One region of the Sodalis sp. RH16 genome, then DNA from elsewhere that is predicted to be linked to it. Evidence: predicted binding sites of a transcription regulator. Region 1 holds the regulator's gene; the other holds the start of a gene.
What was found. The regulator CRP, encoded in region 1, controls carbon source genes, mostly activating them, when cyclic AMP is high. The targets are predictions, from matches to a motif close to ATGTGANNNNNNTCACAT.
Positions count from the first base shown of each region.

Region 1 (5,102 bases):
GCAGGCGCGTCCGCTTTCCTGCAACCTGAATTATTGAGGGTATCACGCCGTCATATAACGAAGCGTAGGGTTACCATGTCAGCACAACATCCCATTATTGCCGTTACCGGCTCCAGCGGCGCCGGCACCACCACCACCAGTCTGGCTTTCCGTAAAATTTTTCACCAGTTGAATATTCACGCCGCCGAGCTGGAAGGGGACAGTTTCCACCATTTTACCCGTCCGGAAATGGACATGGCCATTCGCAAGGCCCGCGATCTCGGGCGACATATCAGCTATTTCGGGCCGGAAGCCAATGACTTCGGCCTATTGGAACACACCTTCCTGCAGTATGGGCTCACCGGCCACGGCAAAGCGCGAAAATATCTGCACACCTATGACGAAGCCGTTCCCTACAATCAGATTCCCGGCACCTTTACTCCCTGGCAGCCGCTGCCGGAGCCGACGGATGTGCTGTTTTACGAGGGGCTGCACGGCGGGGTGGTTACCGACCACCATAATGTGGCGCAGCATGTGGATCTCCTGGTGGGTGTAGTACCCATCGTCAACCTGGAATGGATACAAAAGCTGGTGCGCGATACCAGCGAACGCGGACACTCCCGGGAAGCGGTGATGGATTCCGTGGTGCGATCGATGGAAGACTATATCAGCTACATCACACCGCAATTTTCCCGTACCCATATCAATTTTCAACGGGTTCCCACGGTGGACACGTCCAACCCCTTTGCCGCCAAGGCCATCCCTTCGCTGGACGAAAGCTTTGTGGTAATTCACTTTCGCGGCCTGGATCATATCGACTTCCCCTATCTGCTGGCGATGCTGCAGGGGTCGTTTATTTCCAATATCAATACGCTGGTGGTACCGGGAGGGAAAATGGGGCTGGCGATGGAACTGATCATGGGACCATTGGTAAAGCAGCTGCTGGAAGGCAAACGCATTGAATAAACCGGGCGCGGCCGGAGCGTCGCGCCCGCGGTAACGCATCCGTCATTCAGGACGGCAAACGCACTTCAAAACTATGGGTAACGTTCACGGATTTGCCGAGCATCAAAGACACCGAGCAATACTTTTCCGCTGACAGCTCCACCGCCCTTTCGACGATTTTGTCGGTGAGCCCCGTGCCGGAAACTATAAAATGTAAATTAATATGGGTAAATAACCTCGGCGCTTCGTCGCGGCGTTCAGAGGTCAGCTTGACTTCGCAATCACGCACATCCTGACGCCCTTTTTGCAGAATCGATACCACGTCGATGGCGCTGCACCCCCCAGCCGCCATAAGTACCATTTCCATTGGGCTGGGCGCTTTTTCCCCTGCGTTGCCATCCATCAAAATCTGGTGGCCGGAGGCGGATTCACCTATAAAAGACAGACCTTCGACCCATTTTACTCGTGCTTGCATTATGATGACTCCAGATAAAAAGTTTTTCCTGCACCCTACATTTTTATTGGAAAGGTGGCAATGTTACCTAACATACTTCATGCTGATGCAAGACAACAGAAGACACTGCTTCAAACCTATGCTAAAAACAAGGCTGGATCGACCTCATGATAATGAAAGGGCAAGAGAGCGATCGGAACATCACTAAAACCAGACCCTAATAAGTTCCCTAACGTCGCTCCGTTTACAACGGAGATGGATCGATAAAACAGCGCCGTAATAGGGAATACGATGTCCTGAACAAGGACAGCGATGACAAAAGAGGATAACAGCGAATGGTTCTCGGCAAACCGCAAACAGACCCGACTCTCGAATGGTTCCTGTCTCATTGCCATATTCACAAGTATCCATCGAAGAGTACGCTAATACATCAAGGCGAAAAAGCTGAAACACTTTACTACATCGTCAAAGGCGCCGTCGCGGTGCTGATAAAAGATGAAGAAGGTAAAGAGATGATCTTGTCCTACCTTAACCAGGGGGATTTTATCGGGGAATTGGGCTTATTCGAAGAAGGCCAGGAGCGCAGCGCCTGGGTTCGTGCGAAAACCGCTTGTGAAGTGGCTGAAATTTCTTATAAAAAATTCCGGCAACTGATTCAGGTGAATCCGGATATCCTGATGCGTCTGTCGGCGCAGATGGCCAGCCGCTTGCAGGTCACCTCGGAAAAAGTCGGTAATCTGGCGTTTCTCGACGTCACGGGACGTATCGCGCAAACCTTGCTTAATCTGGCGAAACAACCCGACGCCATGACCCACCCCGACGGCATGCAAATCAAGATTACCCGCCAGGAAATCGGCCAGATTGTCGGCTGTTCCCGTGAAACGGTGGGCCGTATTCTGAAAATGCTGGAAGATCAAAATCTCATCTCCGCACACGGCAAGACCATTGTCGTTTACGGTACGCGTTAAACGTTAATCAAACAGGCGTGGTACTCTGTGCCACGCCTGCTTGTTGGCAGCATGTGGCGTCGACTGATCTATCACCCCGAAGTCAACTATGCCTTGCGGCAAACCATCGTGCTTTGCCTGCCGGTGGCGATAGGGCTATTGTTCGGCAGCCTGCAGAACGGCCTGCTGTTCTCCCTGGTGCCCGCCTGTTGCAACATCGCCGGCCTGGATACCCTGCATAAACGCTTTTTTAAACGCCTGGCCATCGGCGGTACGCTGTTCGCCGTCAGCAGCGTACTGATCCAGTGGCTGCTCTTTGTACACGTACCCTTGCCCTTTATCATGGTGGGCCTGGCGCTGGTGCTGGGCGTCACCGGTGAAATCAGTCCGTTGCACGGGCGGTTATTACCCGCCTCCCTTATCGCCGCCATTTTTACCCTCGGCCTGACCGGCAACGCCCCGGTGTGGATCCCGCCGCTGCTGTATATCGCCGGTACCGCCTGGTACGGGCTGTTTACCGGCCTGTGGTTCCGATGGCTTAAAGAGCAGCCGATGCGGGAAACCCTCAGCCTGCTCTATAGAGAGCTCGCGGATTATATCGAGGCGAAATACAGCCTGCTGACCCAGCATACCGACCCGGAAACCGCCCTGCCGCCGCTGTTTGCCCGGCAGCAGCGGGTGATTGATCTGATTGCGCAAATTTACCAGCAGCTGCATATGCTGTCGGCCAACCATCAGCTTCAGTACAAACGTCTGCTGCGGACATTTCAGGTGGCTCTGGACCTGCAAGAGCATATCGCCGTCAGTTTGCATCAGCCGGACGAAGTGCAGAAGCTGGTGGAGCAGAGTCACGCTGAAGCGGTGATCCGCTATAATGCCCAATTGATTGCCGCCCGGCTGCGGGTGGTAGCGGACGATATCCTTTATCATCGGTTATCGGGCCGTTTCACCATGGCGGAAGCCCTGTCGGCGGTGGAAAAAATTGCCCAGCGAAATCCGGATAATCCGGTGGGGCAATTTTGTTTTTATCACTTCAGCCGCATCGCCCGGCTGCTCAGGACGCAACGTCCGCTCTACCGGCGGGATATCATGGCGGATAACCAGCAACGGCTCTCTTTCTGGCAGGCGCTGCGCAGCTACTGTTCGCTCAAATCCATGGCGCTGCGCAACGCCGCCCGGCTGGGCATTATGCTGGCCATCGGCAGCAGCCTGGGACTGGTGTTCAACCTGCCTAAACCCTACTGGATTCTGATGACGGTGATGTTTGTCAGCCAGAACGGCTATAACGCCACCCGGGTACGTATCCAGCACCGGGCGCTGGGAACCTTGGCCGGCCTGGTTATCGCCGCCGCGACCCTGCAGCTCCATCTGGGGGACGGCACGGTTTTATTGTTTATGCTGGTGGTGACCCTGGCGGCTTATCTGGTTTTGCGGAAAAATTACGGCCTGGCGATGACCGGCTTCACCGTAACCGCCGTTTACACCCTGCAGCTTTTGTCCCTGAACGGTACGCATTTTCTGGTACCGCGGCTGGTGGATACCCTGATCGGATGCATGCTGGCGTTCGGCGGTACGCTCTGGCTGTGGCCGCAGTGGCAAAGCGGCCTGCTGCGCAAAAACGCCCATCAGGCGCTGGAAAGGGATCAGGACGCATTGCGTCTGTTATTACAGGCGAATCCGGAGCCGGCGGCGCTGGCCTATGCCCGTATGCGGGCCAACCAGGCCCATAACGCCCTGTTCACCTCGCTAAGCCAGGCCATGCAGGAGCCCGGTTTCAACTCCCGCTACCTCATCGATATGCGCCTATGGGTGACCCATAGCCAGTTTATTATTGAGCATATCAATGCCATGACGATACTGGCGCGGGATCACTACATGCTGACGCCAATGCTGGCGGAAAAATACCTGACCGCCTGCGAGGTGGCGCTGCAAACCTGCCAGCAACGGCTGGAATACGATGGTCCGAGCAGCGAACAGCCGGTACTGGCCACCGCCGGCGATACGCCGGAGCAGCCGGGCACCCCGATGGAACGCCATCTGCGGCGTATCCTGTTCCATTTGGGAGTCATGCATACCATCTCGTCGGTTGCCTGGCGCCAGCGGCCGCAGCACGGCCGCTGGCTATCGCGGCGATTGGGGGAAAATGCCCAATAGCCGCCGATAATGGCGGCTGAGCGTGTTGGCAAAGTGCCCGGTCGAGAAAGGCGGTTTGATAAGTGAACCGTCCGCGCCAGGCTCTTTCTCAGTGAGCTCAGCCGGCGGTAACCTGGGCCACCGCCTGTTCAAACCTGGCCATTCCCTGATCGATATCGTCAAATTCCACCACCAGCGACGGGGCGAAACGCACCACGTCCGGGCCGGCGTTCAGGATCATCAGACCGTTGGCGGCGCTGGCATGAAGGAATTCCCGCGCCCGGCCGTGATAGCCGGGTTTCAGCGCGGCGCCAATCAGCAAGCCCATGCCCCGAATTTCTTCGAACACATGATAGCGGTCGTTAATCTTCTGCAGCGCGCTGAAAAACCTGTCATGCCGTTCATTGATTCCCGCCAGCACCGCCGGCTGGTTAATGACGTCCAGCGCCGCCTCGGCCACCGCGCAGGCCAGCGGATTGCCGCCATAGGTGGTGCCGTGGGTTCCCACCGCCATCACCGACGAAATCTCCTCGGTAGTCAGCATGGCGCTGATGGGGAAACCGCCTCCCAGCGCTTTGGCGGTGGTGAGAATATCCGGCAGGACACCATAATGCATATAAGTGAATAACTTACCGGTCCGGCCC
Region 1 covers NZ_CP178737.1:2,279,320-2,284,421, reverse strand. Annotated here, with positions in the region: gene ACL2XJ_RS10385 (phosphoribulokinase) at 76-945, shown strand; gene ACL2XJ_RS10380 (OsmC family protein) at 992-1,399, opposite strand; gene crp (cAMP-activated global transcriptional regulator CRP) at 1,714-2,346, shown strand; gene ACL2XJ_RS10370 (YccS/YhfK family putative transporter) at 2,398-4,479, shown strand; gene argD (bifunctional acetylornithine/succinyldiaminopimelate transaminase) at 4,577-5,102, opposite strand, start outside.

Region 2 (5,102 bases), 340 kb from region 1:
GCGCGTTAGGGGTGCCGCCGGAGATAACGGAACTGCTGGCCCGGTCCCAGGGCCTGCTGCTGGTGACCGGCGCCGCCGGCAGCGGCAAATCCAGCTCACTGGCGGCCATGGTGGATCATCTTAACCATCTCCGTCGGCAACATATCATTACCCTGGAAGACCCGGTGGAATTTATCCATCAGCCGGATCGCTGTCTCATTCAGCAGCGGCAAATCGGCGAGCATTGCCGAAATTTCCGGGCCGGCCTGCTGGGGGCGCTGCGGGAGGATCCGGACGTTATCCTGCTGGGGGAGTTGCGCGACGCCGCCACTGTCCGTTTGGCGCTCACCGCCGCAGAAACCGGCCACCTGGTGCTGGCGACGCTGCACGCCAGGCATGCCTGCCAGGCCGTCAATCGGCTCCTGGACGCGTTCTGCGCCCAGGAGCAGGATTTTGCCCGCGGCATGCTGGCCGATAGCCTGCTGGCGGTAATGGCGCAAAAATTGGTGGCGCGGCAGCAGGGGGGCCGCATGGGTCTGTTTGAGCTGATGATCGCCACGCCGGCGGTGCGCAACCTTATCCGCGAAGGTAAAACCCATCTGCTGCCGGGACTGCTGCAGACCGGAAAGGGACAGGGCATGTTGACTTTTGAGCAAAACTCTCGGCAGCGGGGCGGCGGTTAGACCCCCGTTGTCCACGGTTCCATGATTTTACCAAGGGGCCGCTAGGGTCATGAAATCTTAACAAACTGATGGGAGCAATTTTGCCATATAGTTTTTACCGCGATGAGGAATATTTCTATTTATAGACACGCCGTTTATTTTGAAAAAAATTTATTGTGAAGAGTGGTCTCATAAATAACTAAGCCGGTATATTCAATTAAAAAAACGCGTGACGTCGTTGCTGGCGAAGAATATCAGAATAGGGGAATGGAATAAAAACCGCAGGGCAACAAAGAAGAGGCTATTGGACGGTCAAAAAAAATGACAATAACTTAACCGTTTCCCGTGGTGCCGTGATTTTTTTTCTGAAACCGCTGACGATATTGCCGGGGGGAGATACCGTAGGATTGATTGAACACCACGGAAAAATAATTGCTGTCGTCGAATCCGCATTGGGAAGCCACCTCGCCGATGGTTTGTTTCCCGCGGCGCAATAGGTCCATGGCTTTGCAAAGCCTTAGCTGCCGTAAATACTGGTTAACGCCAATGCCGGTCTGCTGTTTGAACAGCGATTTCAAACTGCGGGCATTCAACTGGTGTTGCCGGCAAAAGTCTTCCAGACGAAAGGGCTCATTGATACTGACGCGTAACGCCATCAGTAACAAATCCAGCTGTTCGGCATCGGAAAGCAGCAGACTGTCCGGAGAGTGGCGGAACCGTTTGAGCAACAGCGCCACTTGGAGAAATAGCGCTTCGCTGAGCATAATCGACAGCGGGTCGGTTTTCATGCATTCCCGCGCCAGCGCATCCACTTCCCGCCGCAGGACCGACATGCCCGGCGTGCTCAGCCGCCAATATCGCTGGGCCTGATCGACGTTTTCCCCCGGCAGCAGGGAGTCCCAGTCGGAGGATAGTGTCAGGCGATGGCGGCAATACAGGATATTATCCAGCTCCAGGTCATTGACGGATTCATAGCTGTGTTTATCGGCGGCGTTGATATAAAACAAATCGCCGCAGGTAATGGTGTAAGGCACATCGTTCAGGATATGCAGGCCGTTGCCCCGCCAGACGATGACCAGTTCATTGAATTCATGGGTATGGGTCGAGAAGGCCGGCTGCGGATGACGATCCTCGACGGTGATTGCATTTTTATCTGACAGGAAATAATCGGTGGTATCCAGTTTCAGATGTGACATCGTGACCTTCCCCGGCACCTACACAAAAGGGGAATAATGGCACGTTCGCGAGAGCGATTTATTGCGCCGGGCATCATTTGCCATAATTCACCGTTAACTCATTGAAATCAATGTTCCCCGTTACGGAGCGTTTTAGGGGATAAAGAAAACTCCCGGCGGAACTGGGTGGAAAAATGATTACTGTCGCTAAAGCCGCAGGCGTGGGCAATTTCGGTAATGGTTTTATCGCTTTGCTGTAATTGCTTGCGTGCTTCCAATAAGCGCAGCCGGTTCAGGTAGCGCTGCGGGGTCATGCCGGTCTGCTGCTTAAGCTGGCGATGCAGGGTGCGCAGCGGCAGGGAAAACTGTTCCGCCAGGGCCAGCCAGTCGATATCGTTGCAAAAGTTATGCTGCAACCAGCGTAACAAACCCTGCAAGCGCTGCTCCCGGTTGCCGTCGCCGCGGTTTTGGAAACAGCCGTTGCGCAACATTATAAGCAATTGCAGAAACTGCCCTTCGCTGGCGGCAATGTTTTCCGGCGAAGTGTCCGCCATCAAGTCGCTCAAGGCGCGGATATACTGTTTGGCCTGTTGCATCTGCGCATGATTTATCTGCCAGCTCAACTGGCCGTCCGGCAGGTCGCGCGAGGGCAAAAAATCACTGAGGTCGGCCAGGTAGCGAAATCCGTGGGGGGAACGGTACAACACGTTAATCAAATTCAGATCGTCGACGTTTTCAAAGAGATGATGATCGTCGGCACGAATAAAACAGACTGTTCCGCTGCCTAGCACGTAGGGCTGATCGTTGAGAACATGGATACCCGATCCCTTTTCAACGAGGACGATCTCCCAAAAATCGTGGTAGTGCTCGGGGAATGCAGGCTGAGGCCAGCGTGGTTCAATGGCCACCGTCGCGTCTTTTGAAATAAAGAAATCCTCACCGCAGAGTAAAGTCATTGCCGGTACCTCACCGTTATAGGGACTTTATAGTAAGGCGTGCTACTAAAATATAACCTTAAATTATTGACCGGCATCAGTGTCATTCGGGTTATTTTTTAAAGATTGGTGATAGTAAGATCAAAATTGCGGCGGTGATCACAGATGCGCCGACAATATATTTTTTTACATCAGGGACCCTGGCTGCCTGCCATATTTGTGATCTGCTTCACATTCATCTTCGCTATTCTGCCACCCATGCATTCGGGGTGGCATTCACCGGAAGGTGATTAATGAACAAAGTTCTTACACTGCCAGCCATAGAATAAAAGAAATAATCGTAATGGCCGTGGGGAATATTCTCGCTGTCCATCTGACAGAGGAAGCTTATTATGAGTCAATCCATTGAAAATGCCTGGCAATTGGCAAGGCAGCGTTATGCGGATATTAATGTCGACGTTGACGCAGCCTTGACATTGCTGGATACCTTGCCGGTTTCAATGCACTGCTGGCAGGGTGACGATGTGGCCGGTTTCGAGAACCCCACCGGATCGTTGACCGGCGGCATTCAGGCCACCGGCAATTACCCCGGCAAAGCGCGTAATGTCCGTGAGCTGCGTGGGGATTTGGAGCTGGCTTTCCAGTTGATTCCCGGCCCGAAGCGGCTGAATCTCCACGCCATTTATCTGGAGGCCGAGGGTCGGGTTGAGCGTAATGAAATCGAGCCGAAGCACTTCGCCGGCTGGGTGGACTGGGCGCGTAATCACGATTTGGGCCTGGACTTCAATCCTACCTGTTTTTCACACCCCCTCAGCGCCGATGGCTTTACCCTGTCCCATGCCGATGCAGGCATCCGCCGCTTCTGGATTGAACACTGCCAGGCCAGCCGCCGGATATCCGCCTACTTTGGCCGCGAACTGGGTACGCCGTCGGTGATGAATATCTGGGTCCCGGACGGGATGAAGGACGTCACCATCGACCGGCTGGCGCCCCGGCAGCGCTTTATGGCCGCACTGGACGAGGTGATAGCCGAAAAGCTGGATAGCCGCCACCATATCGACGCCGTCGAAAGCAAACTGTTCGGCATCGGCGCCGAAAGCTATACCGTGGGATCCAGTGAATTCTGCCTGGGTTACGCCAGCAGCCGCGGTATCGCCCTTTGTCTGGATGCCGGCCATTTCCATCCCACCGAGGTTATTTCCGACAAGATCTCCAGCGCCATGCTGTTTGTGCCCCGGCTGCTGCTGCACGTCAGCCGTCCGGTGCGCTGGGACAGCGATCATGTGGTATTGCTGGACGATGAGACCCAGGCCATCGCCAATGAAATCATCCGCCATGATTTGTTTGATCGCGTGCATATCGGACTGGATTTTTTTGATGCGTCCATTAACCGCATCGCCGCTTGGGTCATCGGTACCCGCAATATGAAAAAAGCGCTTCTGCGGGCTCTTGTGGAACCCACGGGGCAACTGCGTGAATTGGAGCAGCAAGGAGATTACACCGCGCGCCTGGCGTTGCTGGAAGAGACCAAATCACTGCCCTGGCAGGCGGTGTGGGATAAATATTGTCAACTTCACGATGTACCGGTCGGCGGCGATTGGCTGCGGGTGGTTCGTGAATATGAAAGTTCCGTATCAAGCAAACGCTGAGGATAATGAGTTATGCAAACCATACTTTCTTCCTGGTTCGTACAGGGAATGGTCAAAGCCACCACCGACATGTGGCTTAAAGGTTGGGATGAGCGCAATGGCGGTAACGTCAGCCTGCGTCTGACGCCGGAGGATGTCGCTCCGTACCGTGCGGAATTCAGCCCCCAGCCCCGTACCGAATCCTTGACCCAGGGGGTGCCGGAATTAGCCAATTCCTATTTTTTGGTTACCGGTTCGGGAAAGTTTTTCCGCAATGTGCAATTATCCCCGTCGGATAATCTGGTGCTACTGCAAGTCAATGCCGAAGGAAACGGCTACAGTATTCTCTGGGGTCTGACCGCCGGCGGTCTGCCCACCTCCGAACTGGCGTCTCATTTCCAGTCCCATGTGGTGCGCAAGCAGGTGACGAAGGATAGCAACCGGGTCATTATGCATTGCCATGCCACCAATCTTATTGCCCTGAGCTACGTGCTTGATCTGGATAGCGCCCGCTTTACCCGCGAGCTGTGGGAAGGCAGCACCGAATGTCTGGTGGTGTTCCCGGACGGCGTGGGCATCGTGCCCTGGATGGTGCCGGGCACCGACGGCATCGGCGCGGCCACCGCTGAACAGATGGAATCCCATCCGCTGGTTTTATGGCCGTTCCACGGTATTTTTGCCAGCGGCCCAACCCTTGATGATGCCTTCGGTCTTATCGACACC
Region 2 covers NZ_CP178737.1:2,617,567-2,622,668, forward strand. Annotated here, with positions in the region: gene ACL2XJ_RS12015 (type IV pilus twitching motility protein PilT) at 1-662, shown strand, start outside; gene rhaR (HTH-type transcriptional activator RhaR) at 974-1,837, opposite strand; gene rhaS (HTH-type transcriptional activator RhaS) at 1,945-2,772, opposite strand; gene ACL2XJ_RS12030 (L-rhamnose isomerase) at 3,144-4,400, shown strand; gene rhaD (rhamnulose-1-phosphate aldolase) at 4,413-5,102, shown strand, end outside.
Region 2: the regulator CRP is predicted to act here: its motif matches at 2,969-2,986, upstream of rhaS (HTH-type transcriptional activator RhaS).